4 regions of the Vagococcus changpingensis genome follow, and region 4 is predicted to be linked to each of the others. Evidence: predicted binding sites of a transcription regulator. Region 4 holds the regulator's gene; each other region holds the start of a gene.

Region 1 (7,712 bases), 700 kb from region 4:
CTGTGAATCACTAATGTTTTACCTAATGAATAGACACTGACAAATCTAGCATCTGTGTTTTCCAATTGTTTAGAAACCAAAGTAGCATAACTATTTGTAACGTCAATCAATTTCATTAATATCACCCCAATTTAGTTGTATCCTTTTCTATAGACTAATTATACCACAATGATTAAAAATTAAGGAGAAAACCTTCCCATATAATAGGAAGAATTTTCTCCTTAAAATATGTATTAATTCATTTGTTCAGTTATTGTAATAGTATCATCTACTAAATCAGCAGATAATCTTTTTGCAGAAGGGTTATCTAAATAACAATCAGCAATCCCATCTTCAATATATTCTTGAATGGTACGTCTAAGAGGTCTTGCACCCATAGCCTGATCATAACCAAGTTCAACTAATTTTTCTTTTGTTTCTTCAGTCGTATCAATATGAATACCTTGTTCTTGTAATTTTATGTTTATCTCATCAAGCATTAATGACACAATAGACAACAGATTTTCTTTACTCAATGGTTTAAATTCGATAATTCCATCAAATCGGTTTAGAAATTCTGGCTTAAAGTAATGGGTTAATTGATTTAGAACTGATTGAGTCGTCCCTTCTTTGATAGCACCAAATCCAACACTTGCTTCAACATGTTGTGTTCCAGCATTGCTTGTCATGATTATCAAAGTATCTTTAAAACTGACAGTTCTTCCTTTCGCATCTGTCAATCGTCCATCTTCAAGAATTTGAAGGAATAGATGTAAAACATCTGGATGAGCTTTTTCGACTTCATCTAATAGAATTAAACTATACGGATTTCTTCTCACTCTTTCAGTTAATTGACCTGCTTCGTTGTACCCAACATAGCCAGGTGGTGAGCCAATTAATTTAGACACGCTATGTTTTTCCATGTATTCACTCATATCAAAACGAACCATGTTAGATTCATGCCCAAATAACTCTGTCGCTAGTTGTTTTGCTAGTTCAGTTTTACCAACACCAGTCGGTCCAACAAAAAGAAATGAGCCAATTGGACGATTTTTATTTCCTAAACCAATTCGATTTCGTCTAATGGCACGTGATACTTTATCAATGGCATCATCTTGCCCAATGACATGTTTTTTCAAATCACTTGCTAAATGTTTCATTTGTTGTTGCTCTGTTTCTTTTAATTTACCAACCGGAATTCCTGTCATGGTTTCCACGGTTTCTTCCATATCATTTATTGTCACAGTAGGCATACTGTCTTCAGATACTTGATGAATTTTCAAGTCTTCCAATTTTTTGATTTGATCACGGTAATAAGCCGCTTTTTCAAAATCTTCTTCTTCTGAAGCAATTTGTTTATTAGCTTCAGCCCGTGCAATTCTAGAATTTAAAATTTTGGGATCAATAGAAGGAATAGTTAAATTTTTCTTAGAACCTGTTTCATCTAGTAAGTCGATAGCTTTATCAGGTAAATGTCTGTCTTGTATAAAACGACTAGACAAGTGTACAGCCCCCTCGATGGCTTCATCTGTGTATTTCACATGATGGTAATTTTCATATTTTTCTTGGATCCCTTTTAAAATATGAATGGTTTCTTCAATAGTAGGTTCATCCACTTTTACAGGTTGTAAACGTCGTTCAAGTGCTGCATCTTTTTCGATGATTCGATATTCATTGAATGTTGTTGCGCCAACTAATTGTAATTCACCTCTAGCTAAAGCAGGTTTTAAGATATTTCCAGCGTCCATTGAACCATCACTAACTGATCCTGCTCCAACGATTTCATGGATTTCATCAATAAATAAAATGACATTCTTTTGTTCTTTTAGTTCAGTAATCAGTTGTTTCATCCGTTCTTCAAACTGGCCTCTAACACCTGTTCCTTGAACAAGTGACACGACATCAAGACGAATGACTTCTTTATTTTCTAGTTTTTGTGGGACATCACCATTAATAATACTTAACGCTAACCCTTCAACGACCGCGGTTTTACCAACACCAGGTTCACCAATAAGTACTGGATTGTTTTTAGTTCGTCTATTTAATATTTCTATCACACGTTTTATTTCAGCATCGCGACCAATAACAGGATCAATTTTTCCATCACGAGCAAGTTGTGTTAGGTTTTCCCCGTATTCTACCAGGATAGAAGAATTTCCACCACCACCGCCTTGTTGAGCTTGAATAGTTGGTTGTTGTGGTTGTTTCATTGATTGTTGGGCCAACTGTTTGAAAAAATCATTTAATTGACCAAAACCATAAGGGTCTTGAGCAAATTTTTCTCGATTCATTTGATCTTCTTGAGATTTTAAATCACGATAACATTGTTGACATAAATCTATTTGTTGTTTCTCTCCATTAACTGATGCGTGTAAGTGAATGGTTGCATCATTTTTTTTACAGTTTTTACATATCATAGGCAAATCCTCCTCTAATCAAATGATTCACCAAAACAGTTTGACCTGTTTTGACCTTATGTTTATTATATAATTTTTGAATATAAGAAGCAAAAATTATGCTTAAATTTTTTAGATAAAAACTGAAAAAAATCGTGATGTTTATTTTTATAAAAAACGTTTTTTTATAAAAAAATTTAAAATAAAGAGTAAGTGGACAAAATAGCCTCTATATCAAATTATTTCTCAAATAAACTCGCGATATTTTCTGAAATGGAACTGAAAAGTTTATAAAAGGTTTTTAAAGTTCTTTATGGAACATGGGAAAAAAGTTGTAAGTAATAGAAAAACATGGTATTCTTTATCATTGAAAGGGTTATTTTTTGAGTTATTATTCAATTAAATAATCCATCATAAAAATTTTTCACATGACAAAGGAGAAGATAATTATGGAAAAAAAAGAATTTCACGTAGTAGCAGATACAGGTATTCATGCTAGACCAGCAACTTTATTGGTACAAACAGCTAGTAAATTTAGCTCAGATGTAAATTTAGAATACAAAGGTAAATCTGTAAACTTAAAATCAATCATGGGTGTTATGTCATTAGGTGTTGGACAAGGTGCTGATGTGACAATTACAGCTGAAGGTGCTGACGAAGCAGATGCAATCGCAGCGATCGAAGAAACAATGAAAAAAGAAGGACTATCTGAATAATGACTAAACAGTTGAAAGGTATTGCGGTTAGTGATGGTATCGCAGTTGCTAAAGCATATCTTTTAGTTGAGCCGGATTTATCATTTGAAAAACGTTCAGTTGAAAACGTTGAAGCCGAAGCAGCGCGTCTTTCAGATGCTCTTAGTCAATCAACTAAAGATTTGCAAGCAATCAGAGACAAAGCGGTGAAAACTTTAGGTGAAGAAGAAGCACAAGTTTTTGATGCTCACTTAATGGTTTTATCTGACCCTGAATTAATCAGTGCAATTGAAGGAAATATCAAAGATAACAAAGTTAATGCTGAATCAGCATTAAAAGAAGTTACAGACATGTTTATTGGAATGTTTGAGGCTATGGAAGATAACCCTTACATGCAAGAAAGAGCTGCTGATATTCGTGACGTAACAAAACGTGTTATGAGTCACTTGTTAGGTGTTAAATTACCTGATTTAACAATGATTGACGAAGAAGTCATTATTGTTGCTGAAGATTTAACTCCAAGTGATACAGCACAATTAGATCGTAATTTTGTTCGTGCTTTTGTAACTAATATTGGCGGACGTACATCTCACTCTGCTATCATGGCTCGTTCTTTAGAAATTCCAGCAGTTGTTGGAACAAAAGACATTACTGAGTATGTTGTTGAAGGTGATATCTTATCTGTTGATGGTAGTGAAGGTGATGTTATTGTCAATCCTACTGATGAACAAGTTACTGATTTTAAAGCAAAAGAAAAAGCATTTAATGAATTGAAAGCTGAATGGGACAAATTAAAATACGCTAAAACAGTGACAGCAGATGGTAAACATTTTGAATTAGCTGGAAATATTGGAACACCAAAAGATCTAGATGGTGTGTTAGGTCATGGTGGAGAAGCAGTTGGTTTATACCGTACTGAATTCTTGTACATGGACTCTCCTGATTTTCCAACTGAAGACGAACAATTTGAAGCGTATAAAGCTGTCTTGGAGGGTATGGAAGGTAAACCAGTTGTGGTTCGTACGATGGATATTGGTGGGGATAAAGAACTACCTTACTTGAAATTCCCTGAAGAGATGAACCCATTCCTAGGATACCGTGCTATCCGTATTTGTTTAGCAGAAGATCAAATGTTCCGTACTCAACTACGTGCATTGTTACGTGCATCTGTTTATGGAAATTTACGTATTATGTTCCCAATGATTGCTACTTTAGCTGAATTTAGAGAAGCTAAAGCATTGCTTGAAGAGGAAAAAGCTAAATTAGTTGCTGAAGGTGTGGATGTTTCTGATGATATCCAAGTAGGTATTATGATTGAAATTCCAGCTGCGGCAGTAATTGCTGACCGTTTCGCTAAAGAAGTTGATTTCTTTAGCATTGGAACAAATGATTTAATTCAATATACAATGGCAGCAGACCGTATGAACGAACGTGTTTCTTACTTATATCAACCTTATAATCCTGCAATTTTACGTTTAATTAAAAACGTTATTGATTCAGCTCATGCTGAAGGAAAATGGGCTGGTATGTGTGGGGAAATGGCCGGCGATCAAACAGCTGTTCCATTACTAGTTGGTTTAGGATTAGATGAGTTTTCTATGAGTGCAACAAGTATTTTACGTACTCGTAGCTTAATGAGTCGTCTTGATTCTAAAAAAATGGCTGAATTAGCTGAGAAAGCAATTACCGATTGTGATACAGCTGAAGAAGTTGTTGCTTTAGTTGAAGAATATACTAAATAATTAATATTGAAAACCATAATTTACTGTTTTTATACAGTAAATTATGGTTTTTTTTTATTATAACGTGTTAAGATATATACTAGTGTACACATTTCGCATTAAAAATGCGACTGTAGTATGATGTATTGTGAAATGACTTTACGTATTATAGTAGATAGTAGGAGTGGATTTTTTGTTAAGGATAAATATGTTTTCATCAGCTGATAAAGTGAAAGGCCAAGGGGTTGGAAGTGCCTATATAGAATTAATTAATATGCTCAATAAACATTTTTCAACTGAATTTGATATTTCAATTAATAAATTTAAGCAATCAGATATTTCACATTATCATACTGTGGACCCACAGTTTTTTATTTCGACTTTTTTTAAAAAGAAAAGAGGAACAACGATAGGATATGTTCACTTTTTACCTGAAACGCTTGAGGGGAGTTTGACGCTTTTTTCACCATTTAAAAAAGTATTTGATTGGTACCTTATACGTTTTTATGGGAGAATGGATCAATTAGTGGTTGTTAATCCAACCTTTATTCCCAAATTAGTGGATGCAGGATTAAAAGAAAAGAGAATTACCTATATTCCAAATTTTGTATCAAATAAAAAGTTTTACGAAGCGACGATGGATGAAAAAAATAATTGGCGAAAAAATTACCATATTTCAGAAGAAAAACTAGTTATTTTAGGGACTGGACAAATTCAACAGAGAAAAGGCATTGATGATTTTGTTCAGTTAGCTATTGATAATCCAGACGTTCAATTTATTTGGGCAGGAGGATTTTCATTTGGAAAAATGACAGATGGATATGATCGTTATAAAAAAATATATGACAATCCACCTGAAAATTTATTATTTACTGGAATTGTAGACAGAGAAGAAATTATGAAATTGTATAACTTGGCAGATGTATTTTTATTGCCATCATATAATGAATTATTTCCTATGAGCATTCTAGAAGCATTTAATTGTGGTACACCTGTTATGTTAAGGGATTTAGATTTATATCATGCCATCATTGATGAACAGTATATATCAACGACAAATATTTATGATATGAATGAAACAATTAAAAAAATCAAAGATAATCCTGAGATATTAGAGGAATATAAGGAGAAATCGAAAAAATCAGCTTTATATTATAGTGAAGAAAATGTTGCTAAAATATGGTATGACTATTATAAAAGAAGTGCTAAGGAGGAGAACTAAGTGAAAATAGGTTTTTTTACAGATACATATTTCCCTCAAGTTAGTGGTGTATCAACATCTATTAAAATACTGAAGCAAGAACTTGAAAAATTGGGACATGACGTGTATATTTTCACCACAACAGATCCTGACGCAAAAGAAGTAGAACCACGCATTATACGTATGCCTAGTATTCCGTTTATTTCTTTTAAAGATAGACGCGTCGTTATTAGGGGAATGTTGTATGCGTATCATGTTGCAAAAGAAATAGATTTAGATATTGTTCACACACATACAGAATTTGGTGTAGGTATTTTAGGGAAACAAACAGCAAAAGCACTAGATGTTCCAGTCGTTCATACTTATCACACGATGTATGAAGATTATCTACATTATATTGCTAAGGGAAAAGTGTTAAAACCAGTTCATGTTAAGCAATTATCTAAATTATATACTAATCATATGTCTGGTATTATTTGCCCAAGTCAAAGAGTTGTTAATAAATTAAAAGAGTATGGGATTGAGCGACCAATGTCTGTTATCCCTACAGGAATTGATGTATCGCAATTTAAACCTGTTGAAGAAAAGCTCATTGAGAGTATACGAGAGACTTATAAAATTGATAATGATGCATGTCTATTGTTATCTGTGAGTCGGATATCTTACGAAAAGAATATTCAAACTTTGCTCAAAGGTATGCCTAAAGTAGTGAAAGAAATTCCAAATGTTAAATTATTGATAGTTGGTGATGGTCCGTTTAAGGCTAAATTAGAAAAACAGGTAGATGAATTAGGGTTGTTGGAGCAAGTGATTTTTACTGGTGAAATACCTAATAAAGATATAGCTCCTTTTTATCAAGCAGCAGACTATTTTGTTAGTGCATCGGATTCTGAAACACAAGGATTAACTTATACAGAAGCAATGGCGGCAAAAACAAAGGTTGTTGCAAAAGGAAATGACTATTTGGATAACTTATTTGATGATGAGAGTTTAGGTGTAACATATGATGAAAATGAAGAGTTTTCACAGACGTTAATAGATTATATTAAAAAGGATATTTCAATAAAACAATCTATTTTAGAAAATAAATTATATGATATTTCAAGTGAAGCATTTGGTAAACGAGTAGAAGAATTTTATCAAAAAGCTCTTGTCTATTTTGAAGAAAATCATCAGGAGTATGAAGATGATAGCAATTTATACTCATTAAAGTTATTTAGAAAGTAGTGCGTTAGGAGGAGCTCTATGACCAAAAAAAATAAATGGTATCTAGTTTTAGCTGTTTTATTAGGGTTGATAGTGATTGGTACTGAAATGAAAAAGGTCAGTTTGCAAGATATGGCTACAGAGTTTTCCACAATAAATTGGTGGTGGATAGCTGCAGCAGTTGCTTGTATCTTAATATATTGGGGAATTGAAGCAAAAATTGTTCAAGTACTGTTAAAACGAAGCAATCCTACCTTTAGATTTACATCAAGCTATCGAATACCGTTGATTGAACACTTATTTAATGCTATCACACCATTTTCAACAGGTGGGCAACCAGCACAAATTATTGCATTATCTAAGTCAGATGTTGACACTGGAGTAGCAACATCTGTAAGTTTGATGAAATTTGTTGTGTATCAAGTGTGGATTGTGATTAATTTTTTAATGTGTTTGGTAGGTGGATATGGTTATTTATCAAATAATTTATCTAAATTAAAACTATTAATACTGC
Region 2 (7,712 bases), 840 kb from region 4:
TCATGACGTCTGTTTTAGGACCAATTTTTCCAGCAACAATTTCTTTAGCAAGAGGTGTTTCCACTTCTTTTGTTAAGAAACGTTTGATTGGACGAGCGCCGTAAATTGGATCGTATGCTTGTTCAGCAATCCAAGTTTTCGCATCCTCAGAGATTGTTAATTTGATATCTTGATGAGCTAAACGTCTTGTTAAGCTTTCAGTCATTTTCACGATGATATCTTTCACGTTGTCTAGAGTAAGCGGACTAAACAAGATAGTATCATCAATACGGTTTAAGAATTCTGGTTTGAAGTGACCACGTAACATGTCAAGAACCCCTTCTTTAGCACTCTCAGATACGTTTCCATCTTCATCTACGCCATCAAGCAATAGTTGAGACCCAATATTACTTGTCATGATTAACACAGTGTTTTTAAAGTCAACGACACGACCTTTAGAGTCAGTCAAACGACCATCATCTAGCACTTGAAGTAAAATGTTAAACACATCTGGATGAGCTTTTTCAATTTCATCAAGCAAGACAATAGTGTACGGACTTCTTCTTACTGCCTCTGTTAATTGGCCACCTTCCTCGTAACCAACATATCCAGGAGGAGCTCCGACTAAACGAGACACGCTATGTTTTTCCATGTACTCACTCATATCCAAACGTACCATATGGTCTTCAGAATCAAACAAGTTTTCAGCTAATGATTTCGCTAACTCTGTTTTACCCACACCAGTAGGTCCTAAGAATAGGAATGACCCAAGTGGACGATTAGGGTCTTGCAATCCAGCACGAGAGCGAATCACCGCATCAGACACCGCATCGACTGCCTCATCTTGACCAATCACACGTTTATGGAGTGTTTCGTTTAAGCGTAAGATTTTTTCTCTTTCGCCTTCTTCAAGTCGTTTCACAGGGATACCAGTCAAACGACCAACTACAACTGCGATTTCTTTGTCAGTTACCACTTCTTGTACCATACGGCCATCATGTTTTTCTTTTTCTTCTAATTCTTTTAACTCTTTTTCAAGTTTTGGAATCGTTCCATGACGTAACACAGCAGCTTCTTCTAAATCGTAGTTACTTTCTGCGTTTTCAAGTTGTGTTCTGGCTTGATCCAACTCAGAACGTTTTTCATTTATTTTGTTTAATTCTTCTTTTTCAGTCTCCCATTGCATTTTTAGTGTATTGGCTTCTTCTCTTAATTCAGCCAACTCACCTTGAAGAATGTCTAAACGTTTTTTACTTGCATCGTCATCTTCTTTTTTAAGAGCTGCTTCTTCAATTTCTAATTGCATCAAACGTCTCGTTACTTGGTCTAATTCAGTTGGCATTGAATTCATCTCAACACGAATAGTCGCACACGCTTCGTCGACTAAATCAATTGCTTTATCTGGTAAGTAACGATCAGTGATGTAGCGATTAGACAATGTACTTGCAGCGACTAACGCGTTATCGTGAATGTTTACCCCATGATGGATTTCAAAACGTTCTTTCAATCCACGTAAAATACTAATGGTATCTTCTACAGTTGGTTCTTTCACTAATACTTTTTGGAAACGTCTTTCTAACGCTTTATCAGTTTCCATGTATTCACGGTACTCATCAAGTGTTGTCGCCCCAATACAATGCAACTCACCACGAGCAAGCATTGGTTTAAGTAAGTTTCCGGCATCCATACTACCTTCTGTTTTCCCAGCCCCTACTATTGTATGAATTTCATCGATGAACAAAATAATTTCGCCATCGCTATTTTTGACTTCTTTTAGAACTGCTTTTAGACGTTCTTCAAATTCCCCTCTGAATTTCGCTCCAGCAATCAATGACCCCATATCTAATGAGATGATGGTTTTATTTTTTAAGTTTTCAGGAACGTCTTTTTTCACAATACGTTGTGCTAATCCTTCGATGATGGCTGTTTTACCAACACCAGGTTCACCGATTAATACTGGATTATTTTTTGTTTTACGTGATAAAATACGAATCACATCACGAATTTCTTCGTCACGCCCAATGATTGGATCTTGTTTTCCAGATTTTACTGCTTCATTAAGGTTTGTTCCGTATTTTTCTAGTGCTTCATATTGTTCTTCTTGATTTTGACTAGTCACACGTTCTCCTCCTCTCAAATCTTTAATACGTTCAGTTAGTTCAGCTTCGGTCACTTTTTGTGCCATTAAGAAACGGGTTAAACTAAAGTTTTTAAGTTTCATTAAGGCTAAAACCACTACTTCGGTTGACAAATAGTCGTCATTAAATGATTCTCTAATTTTATCTGCTTCTTGCAATAAGTGAAACAAGTTTTGACTTAAGTTTTGTCCATATTGGACATTTCCACTAACGGTTGGTAATTTATCTAATTCATTATCGACTTCTCTTTCAAATGCATCAACATCTAAGCCAATACCGGCATATAAGTTTCTAGCAAAATGATTGGGTTGTAAGAATATTTTCCATAAGTGGACAATATCAATCTCTTGATTTTTTCGAGTGATTGCAACTTGTTGCGCTTCTGCGATTGCTTGTTGCAATGTCGTAGTCATTTTTTCTATATTCATATCATTACCCCCTTATTCTTAACTACAAAATATATTTTACACCATAGGTCAAAATAGGTCAAACAAAAAGACTCGACATCAAACTGTTAAGTTTATTCTAATATATATAAGTGATTAAAACCACACTTTTTAGGTCTTTAAAACGACAGTTTTCATCAAAAGACATAAAAAAGACTCGATTATCACCGAGTCTTCAAACTATTTACGCTTTTTCTTCATTAAGTTTAACAATTTCTACGATTAAGCTAGTCGCTTTTTCCATGCTTTCAACTGCCACATATTCAAAACGTCCATGCATGTTTTCCCCACCAGCAAAAATATTTGGTGTAGGTAATCCCATGTAAGAAATTTTAGAACCGTCTGTTCCACCGCGTACGGGTGCTTTATTTGGTTCAATGTCTAAATTACGCATTGCTTCGTCTACTAAATCAATGATACTCATATCTTTTTCGATAACTTCACGCATGTTGTAGTATTGGTCAAATAAGTTTAATGACACACGTTCTTGACCAAAGTTGTCGTTAAATTCTTTTACGATGGATTCAAGTAGTGATTTACGTGCTTCAAATTTTTCACGGTCATGATCACGAATAATGTAAGTCATCGTTGCTTCATCAGGCACACCATCTAATTGTAATAAATGGAAGAATCCTTCATATCCATCTGTTTTTTCAGGAACTTCATCTTGTGGTAATTTATTATGTAAGTCAATGGCTACTTGCAAGGCATTAATCATGGTGTCTTTTGCTGTACCTGGGTGAACGTTTTTACCTTCAATTGAAATTTCTGCTTGAGCAGCACTAAATGTTTCAAATTGTAATTCACCAACTGGTCCACCATCCATCGTATAAGCAAAGTCTACTGGGAATTCTTCGACATTAAATTTATCCGCTCCAACACCGATTTCTTCGTCTGGACCAAACGCTACCATGATTTTACCATGTTTAATTTCTGGATGATTCACTAAATATTCCATCGCAGTCATAATTTCAGCGATACCTGATTTATCATCTGCTCCTAAAAGAGTTGAACCGTCCGTTGTAATCAATGTTTGACCTTTATAGTTAGCTAAGTTAGGGAAATCTTTAACGGTTAACTTAAACTTGCCTTCTTTGTCTAAAGGAATATCACTTTGACCATCGTAATTTTCTACAAATTGTGGGTTCACACCAACAGCGTTAAAATCAGCTGTATCCATATGTGCGATAAATCCAATGCTACGCACGTCTTTATCTGTATTGCTTGGTAATGTCGCAATCACAAATCCGTTTTCTTCGTTATGGAATACATCTGACATCCCAATATCTTCTAATTCTTTTTTCAACTCTTTAGCAAAGGCAATTTGAGTTGGTGTTGATGGTGTTGTCTTGCTTGTTGCGTCCGATCTTGTTTCTGTCTTAACATACTTGATAAATCTTGGTACTAAATTTGTATACATAATTGACACTCCCTTATATTATTTCAAATGGATTAGTATTCACGTCACTTTCGATAAACGTGACATCCCAATCATTTTGTTGTTTCCATTGATTAAATAACTCAACATAGTATTTTTTACAAACTGACTCTATATAATGTCCTGGGTCAATCACTGATAACCCTTCTTCCATCATATCATGAGCCGTATGATAATACACATCTCCGGTAATATACACATCTGCCCCTTTTTTAAGAGCGTCTTTATAAAATTTCTCACCACTACCACCACAAATAGCCACTGTTTTTACTTGTTTATCTTTTGTGTCAGTCGTTAAACGAATGGCATTTAAGCCAAATGTCTGTTTAACTTTTTCAACAAAATCAAGCAATGGCATTGGTTGTGGTAGAGTACCCATACGACCGATTCCATATGTTTTTGATATATTTTCTAGTGGGAAAATATCAAACATCGGCTCTTCATACGGGTGATACTCATTAATAATTGACAGCACTGTTGGGTACTCTTGGGGTAAAAACATCACTTCAATTTTTTCTTCTTCAACACTTGTCAGCTCGTTATTCTCACCAATTGCTGGTTGAGCCTTTTCAAGTGGACGAAAACGACCTGTTCCGCTAGATGAAAAACTTGTGTAATCATAATCATGGTAAGCACCGATGCCTGCAGCACCAAATGCTTCTCGTAGTGACTCTGCATGAGTTGTCGGCACATAAACTACTAACTTACGGTAAAAATATTCGTGAGTTTGACGTAAATAATCCGTCACGTCAATACCCAACATCTCACAAAACAAGTCATTCAACCCATTATCGACAATATCCATGTTAGTATGTGCAGCGTAGACGGCGATGTCATGCTTTAATAAATCAGCATACATTTTAGTTTGAAAATCATCGACCAACAAATGCTTCACTGGACGAAAAATCGGCGGATGTTTCGCCACGATTAAATCAATCTTTTTATCAATCGCTTCTTGCACCACATCAGGTCTAACATCTAGTGTCATCATCACACGATTAATCGGTTTATTAAGCGTGCCAATATGTAACCCAACTGGATCATTATCTTCAGCAAGTTCTAGTGGGACGACTGATTCAAATTGTTTAATAAATTCAGCTCCTGTTATTTTCACGACAGTACCTCCTTGATTAAATCACACTGATGATTGATTTGTGCTATTTTTTCATCTTGGCTTGTTTTAGATTGAGACAACTGACGTATTACGCGTTCATATTGTTCTAATTCAAATTGCCATTTTGCTTTAAACACTTCAGATGATTCATTCATCAAAATGGGGCCAAATAATTCTTCTGATTCAGTTAGCTCTACTTTTTTATCAGATGCTTCAGCAACAATAATTTCGTATGTTTTATCATTCTCACTCAATATTTTTTCATCTTGAATGATGTAATGATTCTCTACCAACCAACGTCTTAGGACATGAGAGCCAACGTTTGGTTGCAAGATTAATAATTCTTTACGTGTTAGGCATTTCTTGTGTTTGCCACGTTCTAAAATATCTCGAATGAGTGTGCCACCCATCCCACAAATCGTGATAGCACTTACGTTATCATAAGGTTTGATGACTTCTAAGCCATCTCCTAATCTAACATCTATTTTATCTGTCAGTAATAAATCATTGACCAATCTTTCAGCAGATTCATATGGACCTTTGACGACTTCACCGGCAATAGCTCCTGTAATCTGATTATTTAATATTAAATGAGCAGGCAAATACGCATGGTCAGAGCCGATATCAGCTAAAAAGCTATCCTGTGGCACTAAATTTGCTACTGCTTCCAAACGGTTTGATAATTGTTGATAATCCATATATTCGCCTCACTTTTCATCATTAATCTTATTATAACACTAATCAAATTTTTTTAAATGCTATTAACAGTATGATTTGTGTTATTTATGGTAACTTTTTAATATAACGTATTAAATTACAAATAGTGAAAAAGTTATAAAGAAATGCTTTAAGGTAAAATATCTATGCTTGGAATCATTAATGTTATTGTTTACTTTTAATGTATTTTCAAATCAAATTATCATGACTATTCAACAATAAGAGGAAAACCTACATTTAAATGCATGACAAATTTTAAAGCTGATACAAATTTTTTATACTGATTGACTAGGTACTCAATCACTTAAATCATTTGTATCAGCATTTGTAACCTTTTTTAATATTTATGTTTTCTAAAACGATTATTAGCTAATTTTTTTCTTTATAGAATTAATTGACCTTTAACAAATTTCATAATGCTATTTCATTTTTTCTAAAATCTATTAAGCTAATAACTAGATTTTTTAGTTACTGCTAGTATTCATCATGTAGTTTAGCCTGATAAGTTGTTTCAATCGTTTCTTCCCATGAATTTAAATCTATTCTTCCAACTAATTCAACACGAGCGCTCATATTATTTACTTGATTAGTTAAAGATACTAATCCTATTCGTCTTTCTTCTTCGTTTAAAGGAATGTACACACCAAAAGGTTCTTTTCTTGACGAACAAATAGGTATATTTTTATGGCACATTGAATTAATTGCATTATGCACTTCTCTTTCATCAAGTTTTAACGGTGTTGAGATATCTTTAACTCGCTTAGCGTTCTCTAGTCCATGAGGAATCATTTCATAAATACTACTTTCCTGTGTACTCAGTACATATTTTTTTAAATTTTTCATTAAAAAATCTCCTCTTTTCATCTAAGTTTGTTGCTAAAAAGCAACATTTTTGAGATGATAAAGACAGAAAAGAATACTTATTGCCTTTTTCTCGTCCGCCAAGACTAAGAGAAAAAGGTTTTTTTCTGCCAATAACCATCTTATCCCCCCTTTTTTAATCAGTAAATATTTTTTATTATTAGTTCATCGAATCATCTCCATTCTTGTATATTTAGAAAATTATTCAATACATTTTATTTGTATCGACATTTTTCTAACAGTTTCATTCTATTATTAAAAAATTATTTTTTCAACTATATATAGTGTATATTTTTCTAAAAAGCTATAAAACTCACTATATATAGTGTCTTATATGCTAAATTCAGATTTTATAAATATTTTCTGCTAATCTTTTATTGTGGATAACTCACGATTATTAATTAAAAAATATTTTTTTGTCATGATCAATAAGTATTCGATGAAATAAAAAAGACTGACCACAAAGGCCAGTCCTTTCAATTTAATTAAGCATTGTCTGCTTGTTTTTTACGTTTCGCTGCTTTTTCACGTTCAGCTTTGTTTAAGATTTGTTTTCTTAAACGAATGCTTTCTGGTGTTACTTCACAGTATTCATCGTCATTTAAGAATTGTAATGATTCTTCTAATGTTAAGATTTTTGGTTTTTTAATCACTGATGTTTGGTCTTTTGTTGCAGAACGCACGTTAGTCATTTGTTTTGCTTTTGTGATGTTAACACCTAAGTCATTTTCACGAGAGTTTTGACCTACGATCATTCCTTCGTATACTTCTGTACCTGGCTCAACAAAGACAGTCCCACGTTCTTCAATACTCATGATAGAGTAAGTTGTAGCTTTACCTTGGTCGATAGAGACTAAGGCACCGTTACGACGACCACTGACTAAACCAGAGATTACTGGTAGGTATGAGTCAAACGTGTGGTTCATGATACCATATCCACGAGTTAATGACATAAATTCAGTTGAGTAACCAATTAATCCACGGGCTGGAGCTAAGAAGATTAAGCGGACTTGACCGTT
Region 3 (7,712 bases), 900 kb from region 4:
AGTTAGTAACTTTCAAATGTTATATCCAGATTTTGTATTTAATTTAGATGACGATGATTTAGATCACTCGGTTGAAATTAAAATGTATCGTAATCACTTTGAACAAATTTTAATTATTTTAATGGACAATGCCGTAAAGTATTCTAGAGATAGAAAAGAAGTGATTATTTCAGCATCGAAGTCTTATCAATCGGTTGATGTGATGATTCAGGATTTTGGTGAAGGTATTTCAGAAGAGGAGATTGAAAAAGTATTTAATCGATTTTACCGGGTAGATAAAGCAAGAGCTCGTCATACTGGTGGTAATGGATTAGGGCTGTCTATTGCACAACAATTAATCGAAAATTATCATGGTACGATAAATGTAAAAAGCCATGTAGATTTAGGAACAGCTTTTTATGTGTCTATTCCTTATGTGACAGAAGAAACGACTAATTAATTGAATCAAAAATATAATAGAATAAAAAAACGTATCAAGCGTAGAGTTAGATGACTCGTACTTGATACGTTTTTTTAATTGAATAACGCTAAAAAATCATCATTTGAAATCTTTTGGTCAAAATCAATATCGCCCATAATTAAAGTAGGAACAAAACGAATAGAGGCTTGTTCTGCTTCTTTTACAATACTATCTAACACTACATCATTTGATTGCTTTACAAGTCCTAAAGTTTCTTCAGCAAAATGAGTTACCTCTTCAGCAGAATATAAACGACCCCACTCATTTTGAGTATCATATATCTTTGTAATAATCTCAAGAGCTCGTTCATCCATTGGGACGTACTGATGCATAACATTACCCAGTATTAGACTAGGCGATGTTTTATTAAAAAGTTTGATGACATAATGAAGATTATGTTTAGATACCTCATCTGTTATTAAGTCTAACTTTTCATTCCACCATTGACGGCAGTATGGACAACGAAGATTAACAAATTCAATTAATGTATATGGTGCTTCCTTTTGCCCAATCTTTATTCCGTTTGTAGTGGTGACTTTTGATGTGTCGATTTGTGTCATAGGTAGGATTCATCTCCTTATTTTAAAGCGGCACTGTTTACCATTACTTCATCAATGAGGCCATATTTTTTAGCATCTTCAGCTGACATGAAATTATCTCGATCAGTATCTTGTTCGATAATTTCAATTGGTTGACCAGTATTTTCAGCTAAAATTTTATTTAATCTTTCTCTTGTATTCAGAATATGGCGAGCTGCAATTTCAATTTCTGTTGCTTGACCTTGTGCTCCTCCAAGCGGCTGATGAATCATAATTTCAGCATTTGGTAAAGCAAATCGTTTTCCTTTTGTTCCAGATGATAATAAGAAACTTCCCATTGATGCAGCCATACCTAATACGATAGTTTGAATATCAGACTTAACGAAATTCATTGTGTCATAAATGGCAAGACCTGCTGAAACACTTCCACCTGGCGAGTTGATGTAAAGATAAATATCTTTTTCAGGATCTTGGGCATCTAAAAATAATAATTGTGCAATGACACTATTTGCAACGTTATCGTCAATAGGGCCACTTAACATAATGATACGATCTTTAAGTAAACGTGAATAAATATCATAGGCACGTTCTCCTCTAGCAGATTGTTCGATAACTGTTGGTATTAAATTCATATAAATTCCTCCTAATAGTAACGCTACTAGCCATATTTTAACATATTCTTTTTATTCTACCTAGAATTTAGCGTCATTTTAGTCAAAAAAGGTCAAAAGAATAAAAAGTAAATAAAAAGGACCTACGTCCTTCAAAATAGTATGATAAAATATGATATACTTCTTTTAAAAAGAAAGTAACACGCCCTAAGGGAATCGAACCCCCGTCTCAAGAACCGGAATCTTGCGTGATATCCACTACACTAAGGGCGCATCTACTTTTATTAGTTTACCAAAAAAAACATAAATAGCAAGATGAAAAGGAGGAAAAGCTGATGAAAATGTCGCAACATGTTAGACAGGGTCAAAGCCAAGTTCAGACTCAAAAATTAGCCATGACCCAACAATTACAACAATCCATTAAGATACTGCAGTATGGTACAGAAGACTTACTTTCTTTTTTAAATGACAAAATGTTAGAGAATCCGCTGATTGATGTATCCGTTTTCGAGATGGATGATCAATACTTAGTGCCTAAAGATTATGATGTGTCAAAAAGTGATAGAAAAACGGATTGGATAAATCAGATTCCAGAAACGACCCAATCATTGTTCCATTATTTGATTGAACAAATCCATTTGAATTATCGAGATACAGCGTTGAGAAGTCTTAGTTTATTTCTTGTTGAGTTTATTGATACAAATGGGTATTTAACAATTTCAATAGAGGAAGCGATGAAGTTAAAGCAAGTGACTTATATAGAAGTGCTAGATGCATTGACACTTATTCAGATGCTTGAACCCGCTGGTGTTGGTGCTAGAAATCTACAAGAATGTCTTATGTTACAAATAGAAAGAGATGACAATGCTCCTAACCAAGCTTACTTAGTATTGGAAGAATATTTTGATGAATTAGCCAATAGAAAATGGCAAAAGATTGAAAAAAAGTTAGGGATTTCATTAGTGGCGATTCAAGAAATTTTTGACTATATTCAAAAATTACATCCAAATCCAGGATCACTGTTTCATTCAGACGAAGATAATATTATTTACCCAGATTTAGAAGTCAAAGTAGATAGAACAGATAATTCCATTTCTATTGTATCTACTAAAGTAGGAAAGCCAAATATTAGCTTTCAAACAACGTATTTTGAAAAAATGTCTCATCAAGGTGGAGACGAAGTCAAAAAATATTTAAATGATAAAAAAAGTGAATTTGAATGGTTAAAAAAATCATTGGAGCAACGTGGAAATACAATTTTACGAGTAGGAGAAGAAATTGTTAAAAAACAATCAGCGTTCTTTATAGAATCTGACCACCCACTTACTCCCATGAAGTTGAAAAGTGTGGCAGAGGAACTATCGCTTCATGAATCAACTATTAGTCGAGCTGTTAATGGAAAATATTTAACAACAGATTTTGGTGTATTTGAACTAAGAAGTTTTTTTTCAACAGGATTAGAACAAAAAAATTCAAACGAAGTGATTGGTACAAATAATGTTAAACAGTTAATTGAAATAATTATTAAAGAAGAAAATAAAGCCAAACCATTATCTGATCAAAAAATTGTTGATTTATTAAAAGAAAAAAATATTCAAATTTCTCGAAGAACAGTCGCTAAATACCGTGAGGAATTAGGAATTCAGTCATCTTCTATGCGAAAAAGATTTGATAATTAAGAGAAAGTTTGAGTATCAGACTTGTATTATTCACCAAGACTTGTTATTATAAGCGTGTAAGGGTTGGACAAAATAAAAGTTATTTTGACTCAACCCTATCAAAATACAATACGTGGGTCAAAAAAAGTCTATGTTGGACTGAAATTGTCCCTTGAGTTGAGGAGTATTATCTATGAGCAATGATTTTGATATTATTGAACAGATTGCTCCTGACATGATTCAAGTGATTGAACAACGATTTCGTATTATGCGAAACATTTATTGGAATCAACCAGTTGGACGTAGAAAATTATCTGAAAAGGTAAATTTAACTGAACGAATACTTCGAAGTGAAACAGAAGTATTAAAACAATTGAATTTGATTGATGTGTCTAAAATTGGAATGTCGCTTAGTGAAAAAGGATTAAGTCTTTATAGTGATTTAGAAATAGTCATGGCAGAGCAAACGGGCAATCGCGTCCTTGAAAAAAAATTAGCAAGTAAGCTTGGTATTGAGAGGTGTTTGATTACGCCTGGCGATAGTGATGCTGAAAGCAAAGTGTTAGAAAAGTTTGGCGAGGTTATCTCTGATATTCTTTCAACACGTTTACCTGATGGTGAAAATATTATTGCCGTTATGGGTGGGACAACAATGGCAACAGTTAGTCGATGCATGTACAAATTAGAGACACCAGAAAGACATAATATTTTTGTTCCAGCAAGAGGAGGAATTGGTGAAACCATTCAAACTCAAGCTAATTCAATAAGTGCCACAATGGCAGAACAAACTGGTGGTGAGTTTAAAGTATTGTATGTTCCAGAGCAAGTTAGTTCGGAAACATATGAGTTATTACTTCACGAGCCTACCGTCCAACGAGTATTAGAGTTGATATCTAGATCAAATGTTGTGATTCACAGTATTGGACGAGCACTGCATATGGCAAAACGTCGTAATATGAGTGCAAGTGATTTAGCAATGCTTTCTAACAATGGAGCTGTTGCTGAGTCATTCGGGTATTTCTTTGATAAAGACGGAGAGGTCGTCTATAAAATACCTCGAATCGGTCTTCAAATGAAAGATCTTCAAAAAATACCGTATGTTATTGCTGTAGCAGGTGGTAAAACAAAAGCTAAGGCAATAGAGGCATACATCAAAAATGCCCCTAAGCAGACGTGGTTACTCACAGATGAGGGAGCAGCAAAACAGATTTTAAAAGAGGAGACTCTTTAAAATAAATAAATTTTTTCGATTTTCTAAAGGAGGAAATCTCACATGACAGTTAAAGTAGGTATTAATGGTTTTGGACGTATCGGACGCTTAGCATTCCGCCGTATTCAAGAAGTTGAAGGATTAGAAGTTGTAGCAATCAACGACTTAACAGATGCACAAATGTTAGCTCATTTATTAAAATATGATACAACTCAAGGACGTTTCAATGGTGACGTTGAAGTTCATGATGGATTTTTCAAAGTAAACGGAAAAGAAGTTAAAGTAACTGCTAACGCTAACCCAGCTGAATTACCATGGGGAGAATTAGGCGTAGACATCGTTTTAGAATGTACTGGATTCTTTACATCTAAAGAAAAAGCAGAATTACATTTACAAGCTGGTGCTAAACGTGTTGTTATCTCTGCTCCTGGTGGAAATGACGTTCCAACAATCGTTTATAACACTAACCATGAAATCTTAACTGGTAAAGAAACAGTTATTTCTGGAGCTTCATGTACAACAAACTGTCTTGCTCCAATGGCAGACGCTTTAAATAAAAACTTTGGTATTGTTGAAGGATTAATGACAACAATTCACGCATACACTGGTGACCAAATGACATTAGATGGACCACATCCAAAAGGTGATTTCCGTCGTGCCCGTGCAGCTGCTGAAAACATCGTACCTAATACAACTGGTGCTGCTAAAGCAATTGGTTTAGTTATTCCAGAATTAAATGGAAAATTAGACGGAGCTGCTCAACGTGTTCCTGTTGCAACTGGTTCTTTAACTGAATTAGTAACAGTTTTAGACAAACAAGTTACTGTTGAAGAAGTTAACGAAGCAATGGAAAAAGCTGCTAACGAATCTTACGGTTATACAATCGACCCAATCGTATCTTCTGATATCGTTGGTATGACTTACGGATCATTATTTGATGCAACTCAAACTAAAGTAATGACAGTTGGCGACAAACAATTAGTTAAAACTGTTTCTTGGTATGATAACGAAATGTCATACACTGCTCAATTAGTTCGTACTTTACAATACTTTGCATCATTAGCTTAATTTAATACACCCTATCAAGATTATCGAAGCGGGGAAGCTATCGCGCTTTCTCGCTTTTTTTGTTAATTCATAAGGAGGCGTCAACAAGCATGGCAAAAAGAACAGTTGAAGATTTAGAATTAAATGGTAAAAAAGTCTTAATACGTGTTGATTTTAATGTCCCTATTAAAGATGGAGAAATTACAAATGATAACCGTATAATTGCTGCTTTACCAACAATTAATTATGTTATTGAACATGGTGGAAAAGCAATTCTTTTCTCTCATTTAGGTCGTGTAAAAACTGAAGAGGATAAAGAAGGTAAATCATTACAACCAGTTGCTGCTCGCCTATCAGAATTACTAGACAAACCAGTTTCTTTCGTTCCCCAAACACGTGGAGCTGAACTTGAAAAAGCTATCAGTGAAATGAAAGATGGAGATGTGTTGGTTGTTGAAAACACTCGCTTTGAAGATATTGATGGTAAAAAAGAAAGCAAAAATGATCCAGAATTAGGTAAATATTGGGCTTCTTTAGGTGATGTTTATGTAAATGATGCATTTGGTACAGCTCATAGAGCTCATGCTTCAAATGTTGGTATTGCATCTAACTTACCTTCAGCTGCAGGTTACTTAATGGAAAAAGAAATCAAATTTATCGGTGGCGCTGTTGATGAACCTAAACGTCCATTTGTGGCTATTTTAGGTGGAGCAAAAGTGTCTGATAAAATTGGTGTTATCGAAAATTTAATTGAGAAAGCTGATAAAATTTTAATTGGTGGTGGGATGACTTATACATTCTACAAAGCTCAAGGCAAAAATATCGGTAAATCAATTTGTGAACCAGATAAAGTTGATTTAGCTAAAGAATTACTTGAAAAAGCAGCTGGAAAAATTATTTTACCAGTGGATACTGTTTGTGCAGCAGACTTCGATAATGATGCGCCAACTGAAATTCATGAAAATAATATTCCAGATAACTTAGAAGGATTAGATATTGGTCCAAAAACAATTAAATTATTCACTAAAGAATTACAAGGTGCTAAAACAGTTGTATGGAATGGTCCAATGGGAGTCTTTGAATTACCTACATTTGCTAAAGGGACAATTGGTGTCTGTGAAGCTATCGCAAACTTAAAAGATGCTACTACTATTATTGGTGGTGGAGATTCAGCAGCTGCTGCAATCCAATTAGGTTTTGCTGATAAATTTACACATATCTCAACAGGTGGTGGAGCATCACTTGAATACCTTGAAGGTAAAAAATTACCAGGTGTAGAATCTATTTCAGATAAATAAGACTAATAAGGAGTCGAGAACATGCGTAAACCAATTATTGCAGGAAACTGGAAAATGAATAAAACTGTTTCAGAAGCTCGTGAGTTCGCTGAAGCAGTAAAAAATAAAATCCCTAGTAACGATGTGGTGGATTCAGTTATTGGCGCACCAACTTTATTTTTAACAGATTTAGTTGATATTGCTAAAGGAACTGATTTAAAAATTGCTGCACAAAACTGTTACTTTGAAGACAATGGAGCATTTACTGGTGAAACATCTCCAGCAGCTCTAGAAGATTTAGGTATTGACTATGTGATTATTGGTCACTCTGAACGTCGTGAGTATTTCCACGAAACAGACGAAGATATCAATAAAAAAGCAAAAGCAATCATCGCACACAACATGACGCCAATCGTATGTTGTGGTGAATCTTTAGAAACTTATGAAGCAGGTAAAACTGCTGAATGGATTAAAGGACAAATTACAGCAGCATTAGAAGGGTTAACAGCGGACCAAGTATCTAACTTAGTTATTGCTTATGAACCAATCTGGGCTATTGGAACTGGTAAATCTGCTGATGCAACAATCGCTGATGATATCTGTGGCGTTGTTCGTCAAACAGTGGCAGATCTTTATTCCGATGACGTAGCTGGAAAAGTTCGTATTCAATATGGTGGATCAGTTAAACCTGAAAATATCGCTGAATACATGGCTAAAGAAAATGTTGACGGCGCACTTGTAGGTGGCGCAAGCTTACAACCTGATTCATTCTTAGCATTATTGGAGGCATTAAACTAATATGGAAAAAGCACCAGTAGCAATTATTATATTAGATGGTTATGGTAAACGTGATGAAGTTACAGGTAATGCTGTTGCACAAGCGAACACACCTAACTTTGATCGTTATTGG
Region 4 (7,712 bases):
CGTTTTGGTAGTTCTGTTAATTCAAAAAATCCATTTGAATCAATACCATATTCTGCTCCAGGAATATTCGGGCGAACAATTTTCCCACCTGTCGCAATTAAAATATGAGGAGCAGTAAATGTTTCTCCATTTACTTCGACCACCTTTTTTTCTTTAAATTTAGCGTAACCCTTAATATGAGTCACTCCATTACTTTCTAGCCCTTTTAAATACAAACCATTTAATCGTTTGATATACGTTTGGCGATTTTCTACCAAACGTGCCATATCAAATCCGTCAATTGTTATATCAAAACCATATTCATAGGCTTGATGATGCAGCATATCATTCATTTGAGATGCTGACCACATGACTTTTTTAGGAACACATCCAACATTGACACATGTCCCACCAAGCTCGTTTCCTTCTATTAATAGTACTTTAGCCCCATGCATCCCAGCTCTATTAGCAGAAGCTATTCCACCGCTACCTCCACCAATCACTATATAATCAAATGTTTTCATATACTTTCTCCCTTCTTACTTCTGTTTACGAATCATATCACCAGGTTTAACTGGTTGTGCGACTGGCATTTTGACAATCATCATAGCGTTTGGCGCTTTTTCAATTGACTCACCGTCTTCATTCCACATCTCTTTGATATCTTGTTCAAAGTGAGTAAATCCAGGTCCGTAAAATTCAATACGATCTTCGATTCTGAAATGATTTCGTTGTCGGATAGTAGCAATTTTAGTTTCGTCATCATATTCTAACACTTCACCAATGAACTTATACACTGGGATTTTCCGACGTTTTCCAAATAATTGTTCCTCATCTGTTGGAATATGATAATAAAAACCAGTTGCTAATTCTCGTTGTGCCACTTTCCACAGTTCATCAATCCACTCTTGTTTACACACATAATTTTCCGGATCAGCCATGTAGCTATCAACTGCTTTTTTATAGACATTAGATACCGTTGATACATAATGAATCGACTTCATGCGTCCTTCAATTTTTAGACTATCGACACCGTTTTTTACTAAATCAGGAATGTGTTCGATCATTGACATGTCCACCGCACTCATTGAAAACGGCTCACTCACTTCACCAGTGTCTGTTAATGAACGTCTTTCTTCACCAAATGGCATATCAAACAAATCATATTTCCAACGACATGATTGTGAACACCCACCACGGTTAGCATCTCTGTGACTCATATGATTTGATAAGGTACAACGACCTGAATAGGAAATACACATCGCACCATGAATAAAGGCTTCAATTTCAATATCCGTATTCTCACGAATTTTCGCTACCTCGTCCATTGAGACCTCACGACCTAACACCACTCGTTCTAGTCCTTCATTTTTCCAAAACTCTAATGTTTCAAAATTTGTCGCAGAAGATTGTGTCGACAAATGAACCGGTAAACCAGGTGCTTCGGTAATGCATACTTCAATTAATGCTGGGTCAGAGATGATTACCGCACTAATGCCAATATCTCGCAATTTTCTAAAAAACTCACCAGCTCCTTTGGCATCTCCTTCATGCGTCACCATGTTAGCTGCCACATAAACTTTTGCTCCTCGTTCTTTGGCAAACGCGACACCTTCTTCCATTTCTTCATAAGAAAAGTTCCCAGCACGACTTCTTAGGCCGTAAGCATTCCCACCAATATACACAGCATCTGCCCCGTAATGTATCGCAATTTTCAATTTTTCAAGCGTACCAGCTGGAGCCAGTACTTCTGGTCGTTTCAATGTATTTGTCATCTTTATTCTCTCCTATTTTATTTCCTCAGGATCTAAATAATAAAAGCCAGTATCCAAACTTCTTCCTTTTGGATGATGTTCCATAATCGTTTTTTGTAGCGATTTTGCCAAATCCTGTGCCCAAGTGTCTCCAATCAACGCTTTTTTAGCTGTAATAAAACTTGAAACAATACTCACAAAATCTTCCCCAGGAGTATACATACCATCTAATTTCCAATGTCTTAAACCAGCATCATATAATTCTTTTAATTCAAACATTAAGTCTACATCATTTGTGGCATAAATGTGTGTCCCATGCTTATCCTCGAAAATAGAATAATGCGTTTCTTCATCTTTAGGTTCAGATATAAACAACCCATCTTCTTTAGAAACATTGTCTTGTTGCTTCGTAAAATTAAAATAATTTGTAATCAATGGGCGTTTTGAGTGATGGATACACGTCGCACCATACACTAAAACTTCAGTAAAGACTTGCGTATCTTTGGCAATTTGTTGCAACTCCTCAAATGGAATTTCTCTAGCTAAAATTGCACCAGTTGCCCCACGTTTTGCCCAAAAGTTTACTTGCCTTGAACTAGTCACCATTGTTTCAGCATTATATACATAAGGTAGTTTATATCCATCTCGTTGTAAGACATAAATCACACCAGGATCGCCTACAATAATATCATCTACTCCAATTGATTCTAAAAAAACCAAATATTCAGGAATAAGCTCCATTTTATCTGGATGCATAATGGCACTTACTGCTACACGTGCTTTTTTTCCTTTGCTATGAGCTAATTGAACCAATTCAGTCATTTCTTCTCTTGTGAAATAATGCGGTAAACGTAACCCAAATTCTTCTTCTCCAAAACAAATTACATCAATATCCAATTCGACCAGTTGACGTGCCTGTTCTAATGAGTCCACTGTCGTACTTATCTCTATCATTCTAGACACTCCTATCCTTTATAAACACTTTTTATCCTAACATATTGCATAGATAAACCGCAATCTTTCACAAGGTAAAAGCGCTAGTTATTTAACTAACTAACGCTTGTTTGTTACACTTTTTCTACCTTTTTTACTTTTGTATTAATTTTCCCTTTTGATGCACCAAGAGTCACTATATCTCCTGTTTGAAGTTCACCTGACAAGAGTAATTCACTTAGTCTATCTTCGACTTCTTTTTGCAAAGCACGACGAATTGGACGAGCTCCGTATTCCGGATCAAACCCTTCACTACTGATAACATCAATAGCTGCTGAAGTTAATTTTAATGTAATATCTTGTTCTTTTAATCTCTCAACAACATCTTTAGACATGATTTTCACGATATCATGTAATTGTTGTTTATTTAATGAGTGGAATACGACCACTTCATCTACACGATTTAAAAATTCCGGTCTAAATGATTTTTTCAATTCTTCTAATATACGAGATTTCATCGCTTTATAATCTTTGGTTTCATCTGCTACACCAAATCCAACAGTCTTTTCATCTCGTAAAGAAGTAGCGCCGATATTTGATGTCATGATAATAATTGTATTTTTAAAATCTACTTTACGACCTTTGGCATCAGTTAAATGCCCATCATCTAGTACTTGCAACAACACATTAAACACATCAGGATGGGCTTTTTCTACCTCATCAAGTAATACAACAGAATATGGTTTTTGACGGATTCGCTCAGTCAATTGTCCTCCTTCATCATAACCAACATACCCTGGAGGGGAGCCGACTAAACGACTTGTACTATGTTTTTCCATAAATTCAGACATATCCACTCGAATCAAGGCATCTTCTGAACCAAACATCACTTCAGCAATTGTTTTAGCTAATTCTGTTTTTCCAACACCTGTTGGCCCTAAAAACATAAATGACCCAATTGGACGATTTGGACTCTTCAACCCACTTCTCGCACGTCGAATAGCACGTGAAACAGATTCTACAGCCTCTTCTTGGCCGATAACACGTTCATGCATAACCTTTTCTAAATCAAGTAATCGTTCACTCTCTTTTTTCTCTAACTGTGTTAAAGGAATACCAGTCCATTGAGAAATGACAGATTCAATATCTTCTTCGGTCAATTTTTGTGTATAACCAGCTGATTCTTTTTCTTGTTTTTCAACTAATTTTGCTAATTTTTTTAAGGCTTTCTTTTCTATCTCTCGAATTTCAACCACTTCGGCAAATTTTTGTGAGATAATCGCTTCTTCTTTTTCCTTATAGATATCAGCTAATACCCGTTGTTGTTTCACTATTGGAGATGGTTTTTCCGTTTGGTTCAAGCGTACTTTGGCAGCTGCCTCATCTATCAAATCAATAGCTTTATCAGGAAGCTGACGATCATTAATGTAACGAATAGATAATTTTACAGCTGCTTCAACAGCCTCTTGAGTTATGGTTACTTGATGATGTTCTTCATACTGAGATTTCAACCCTGTCAAAATATCAATGGTTTCTTCTTCAGTGGGTTCATCAACCATAATTTTAGCAAATCGGCGCTCTAACGCAGAATCTTTTTCAATATATTTTTGATATTCATCTAATGTTGTTGCCCCTATTGTTTGAAGTTCTCCACGTGCTAATGCAGGTTTTAAAATATTAGATGCATCAATCGCTCCTTCAGCACCACCAGCACCAATCAACGTATGTAATTCATCAATAAACAAAATAACTTCGCCATCATGGTAAATTTCATCCACCAATTTTTTCATGCGATCCTCAAATTCACCACGATACTTAGTCCCAGCAACTACTGCTCCCATATCAAGCATCATCACACGTTTATTTTGCATATCTTTTGGTACATTAGATTCGATAATCCGTTGCGCTAAACCTTCAGCAATAGCTGTTTTCCCAACACCAGGTTCTCCAACAAGTACCGGATTATTTTTAGTTCGACGACTTAAAATTTGTATCAATCGTTCAACTTCTATCTCGCGACCAACTAAAGGATCTAATCGTTTTTCTCTAGCACTCTGTGTCAAATCTCGTGCCAAAGAATCTAGTGTAGGAGTCCCTTCACCAACTGAATTCTTAATCGCTTTTCTATTTTTACCATTTTTATTATTGTCTGTAATACCAATTCTTCTCATTATATCTTTGCGTAACTTGGGAAGTTCCACTCCTAAATTTTTTAAAATTCTAGCAGATAATAATGTATCTTCTCTAACCAAAGCAAGTAAAATGTGTTCTGTTCCAATGCTTGGCGCCCCTAGTCGTTTAGCCTCTTCACCTGCGAAAGCTAACACATCCTTAGTTCGCGGAGAATAAGGAAGCAATTCGTTTTCTTTAGATTTATAACGTCCATATTGAACAATCTGTTCAACTTCCTCAAACAGATAAGTATCATCAATATCAAAATATCTCATTACTTTTCCACCAATACCTCTTGGTTCCTTCGCTAAAGCAAGTAACAAATCCTCTGTTCCAACTACATCATGTCTAAAATATTTAGCACTTTCTTGTGCAAGATTCAGAACTTCATTAGCCCTTTTAGTAAATAATTCACCCATACCTATCACTCCTATTCTTCATAAGTTAGTCGTTCTAATACATCAATCATCATGTTCGATCTCAATAATTTTTCTTCTTCCGAGCGACTAATACCAGTTAATTTAAACGCTGAATTAAGTAAATACTTTTCACGTACAGTTATTAGATTATTATCTTGCAGTTCATTTAAAATAGCAAATGCTTCACTGTCTGTCAAACCATTACTTATCATATCTGGAATTTCTTCACATATTCTGGTTTTATATTTTATCAATTTAACTTTTACAATACGAATATACCCACCACCACCACGTTTACTTTCTACCCGATAACCTTTTGGAACAGTAAACCTTGTGTTAATAACATAATTAATTTGTGATGGTACACAATTAAATTGATTAGCAATTTCAGCTCGTTTTATTTCAATAATATCCTCATTCTTCAATAGTTCTTTTAAATAATCTTCTATAATATCAGACATATTTTTATTTTGCATAAAAATCTCACCCTTCAAACGTAACATAAAACAATTGACTTATATTGACCTTTATTATACATAATATATCTAGATATTTATACTAATTAGCTTTGTATATACCAAAAGAGCTTTGAATGAAATCATTCAAAGCTCTTTTTACTAAATTATACCGGCGGCCGGGGTCGAACCGGCACGCCCTCAATGGGCACTGGATTTTGAGTCCAGCGCGTCTGCCAATTCCGCCACGCCGGCAAAACAAGAGGCGGTAACCGGATTTGAACCGATGATAAAGGTTTTGCAGACCTCTGCCTTACCACTTGGCTATACCGCCTTTAAAAAACTGGGCTAGCTGGATTCGAACCAACGAATGACGGAGTCAAAGTCCGTTGCCTTACCGCTTGGCTATAGCCCAATAATAAAAAGGCGACTGATGGGAATCGAACCCACGAATGCCGGAGCCACAATCCGGTGCGTTAACCACTTCGCCACAGTCGCCATATTATTAACAGGGGTAGTAGGAATCGAACCCACGCTGACGGTTTTGGAGACCGTAGTTCTACCGCTAAACTATACCCCTTTAAATATGGAGGGGGGCAGATTCGAACTGCCGAACCCGAAGGAGCGGATTTACAGTCCGCCGCGTTTAGCCACTTCGCTACCCCTCCAAATGGCGCAAGACAGAATCGAACTGCCGACACACGGAGCTTCAATCCGTTGCTCTACCAACTGAGCTACTGCGCCAATAACGGTTCCGACGGGAATCGAACCCGCGATCTCCTGCGTGACAGGCAGGCATGTTAACCCCTACACCACGGAACCTAATTATGGTTTCTATTATATTTTATGACCCGTACGGGAATCGAACCCGTGTTACCGCCGTGAAAGGGCGGTGTCTTAACCGCTTGACCAACGGGCCAGTATCATAATTTCTTTTAGTATACGGAGAGTAAGGGATTCGAACCCTTGAGACAGTTATTACCGCCTACATGATTTCCAATCATGCTCCTTCGGCCAACTCGGACAACTCTCCTGAGTTTTACCTTAATTAAAAGAACTCCGGCAGTAGGACTCGAACCTACGACATCATGATTAACAGTCATGCGCTACTACCAACTGAGCTATGCCGGATAATAATATAAGCACGGCAACGTCCTACTCTCACAAAGGGAAACCCTTCACTACCCTCGGCGCTAAGAAGCTTAACTTCTGTGTTCGGCATGGTTACAGGTGTATCCTTCTTGCCATCGTCACCGCACTTATATGTTTTTTATTGAGTGATGATTCACTCAAAACTGGATGTTAAGTTAGTATCAATATAATGGTCCACCGCTATCTTGGTTAAGTCCTCGACCGATTAGTACTAGTCCGCTCCATACATCACTGTACTTCCACTTCTAGCCTATCTACCTGATCATCTTTCAGGGGTCTTACTTCCTTAAAGGAATGGGAAATCTCATCTTGAGGGGGGCTTCACGCTTAGATGCTTTCAGCGTTTATCCCGTCCATACATAGCTACCCAGCAATGCCCTTGGCAGAACAACTGGTACACCAGAGGTATGTCCATCCCGGTCCTCTCGTACTAAGGACAGCTCCTCTCAAATTTCCAACGCCCGCGACGGATAGGGACCGAACTGTCTCACGACGTTCTGAACCCAGCTCGCGTGCCGCTTTAATGGGCGAACAGCCCAACCCTTGGGACCGACTACAGCCCCAGGATGCGACGAGCCGACATCGAGGTGCCAAACCTCCCCGTCGATGTGAACTCTTGGGGGAGATAAGCCTGTTATCCCCAGGGTAGCTTTTATCCGTTGAGCGATGGCCCTTCCATGCGGAACCACCGGATCACTAAGCCCGACTTTCGTCCCTGCTCGAGTTGTAACTCTCGCAGTCAAGCTCCCTTCTGCCTTTGCACTCTACGAATGATTTCCAACCATTCTGAGGGAACCTTTGGGCGCCTCCGTTACCTTTTGGGAGGCGACCGCCCCAGTCAAACTGTC

Evidence for each region. The regulator CtsR, encoded in region 4, represses protease genes until heat stress. The targets are predictions, from matches to a motif close to TTGGTCAAAAAAGGTCAAANA.
Region 1: the regulator CtsR is predicted to act here: its motif matches at 2,434-2,454, upstream of MN187_RS07070 (ATP-dependent Clp protease ATP-binding subunit).
Region 2: the regulator CtsR is predicted to act here: its motif matches at 2,590-2,610, upstream of clpB (ATP-dependent chaperone ClpB).
Region 3: the regulator CtsR is predicted to act here: its motif matches at 1,710-1,730, upstream of clpP (ATP-dependent Clp endopeptidase proteolytic subunit ClpP).

Annotation. Positions count from the first base shown of each region.
Region 1 is NZ_CP093384.1:1,432,689-1,440,400, reverse strand. Features, by position in the region: gene MN187_RS07075 (DUF1827 family protein) at 1-116, opposite strand, end outside; gene MN187_RS07070 (ATP-dependent Clp protease ATP-binding subunit) at 234-2,396, opposite strand; gene MN187_RS07065 (phosphocarrier protein HPr) at 2,825-3,091, shown strand; gene ptsP (phosphoenolpyruvate--protein phosphotransferase) at 3,091-4,812, shown strand; gene MN187_RS07055 (glycosyltransferase family 4 protein) at 4,985-6,013, shown strand; gene MN187_RS07050 (glycosyltransferase family 4 protein) at 6,014-7,219, shown strand; gene MN187_RS07045 (lysylphosphatidylglycerol synthase transmembrane domain-containing protein) at 7,238-7,712, shown strand, end outside.
Region 2 is NZ_CP093384.1:946,923-954,634, reverse strand. Features, by position in the region: gene clpB (ATP-dependent chaperone ClpB) at 1-2,545, opposite strand, end outside; gene pepT (peptidase T) at 2,748-3,983, opposite strand; gene MN187_RS04795 (Nif3-like dinuclear metal center hexameric protein) at 3,997-5,115, opposite strand; gene MN187_RS04790 (tRNA (adenine(22)-N(1))-methyltransferase) at 5,112-5,813, opposite strand; gene MN187_RS04785 (hypothetical protein) at 6,307-6,675, opposite strand; gene MN187_RS04780 (hypothetical protein) at 6,632-6,814, opposite strand; gene typA (translational GTPase TypA) at 7,179-7,712, opposite strand, start outside.
Region 3 is NZ_CP093384.1:1,233,386-1,241,097, reverse strand. Features, by position in the region: gene MN187_RS06170 (HAMP domain-containing sensor histidine kinase) at 1-439, shown strand, start outside; gene MN187_RS06165 (thioredoxin domain-containing protein) at 514-1,020, opposite strand; gene clpP (ATP-dependent Clp endopeptidase proteolytic subunit ClpP) at 1,038-1,631, opposite strand; tRNA gene MN187_RS06155 (tRNA-Arg) at 1,812-1,883, opposite strand; gene rpoN (RNA polymerase factor sigma-54) at 1,946-3,289, shown strand; gene MN187_RS06145 (sugar-binding transcriptional regulator) at 3,462-4,499, shown strand; gene gap (type I glyceraldehyde-3-phosphate dehydrogenase) at 4,542-5,546, shown strand; gene MN187_RS06135 (phosphoglycerate kinase) at 5,636-6,823, shown strand; gene tpiA (triose-phosphate isomerase) at 6,845-7,600, shown strand; gene gpmI (2,3-bisphosphoglycerate-independent phosphoglycerate mutase) at 7,602-7,712, shown strand, end outside.
Region 4 is NZ_CP093384.1:111,221-118,932, reverse strand. Features, by position in the region: gene gor (glutathione-disulfide reductase) at 1-503, opposite strand, end outside; gene MN187_RS00605 (peptidase U32 family protein) at 519-1,754, opposite strand; gene MN187_RS00600 (peptidase U32 family protein) at 1,767-2,687, opposite strand; gene MN187_RS00595 (ATP-dependent Clp protease ATP-binding subunit) at 2,801-5,257, opposite strand; gene MN187_RS10565 (CtsR family transcriptional regulator) at 5,269-5,733, opposite strand; tRNA gene MN187_RS00580 (tRNA-Leu) at 5,883-5,967, opposite strand; tRNA gene MN187_RS00575 (tRNA-Cys) at 5,976-6,046, opposite strand; tRNA gene MN187_RS00570 (tRNA-Gln) at 6,056-6,127, opposite strand; tRNA gene MN187_RS00565 (tRNA-His) at 6,138-6,210, opposite strand; tRNA gene MN187_RS00560 (tRNA-Trp) at 6,222-6,292, opposite strand; tRNA gene MN187_RS00555 (tRNA-Tyr) at 6,300-6,380, opposite strand; tRNA gene MN187_RS00550 (tRNA-Phe) at 6,384-6,456, opposite strand; tRNA gene MN187_RS00545 (tRNA-Asp) at 6,462-6,534, opposite strand; tRNA gene MN187_RS00540 (tRNA-Glu) at 6,560-6,631, opposite strand; tRNA gene MN187_RS00535 (tRNA-Ser) at 6,656-6,745, opposite strand; tRNA gene MN187_RS00530 (tRNA-Asn) at 6,770-6,843, opposite strand; rRNA gene rrf (5S ribosomal RNA) at 6,855-6,970, opposite strand; rRNA gene MN187_RS00520 (23S ribosomal RNA) at 7,050-7,712, opposite strand, start outside.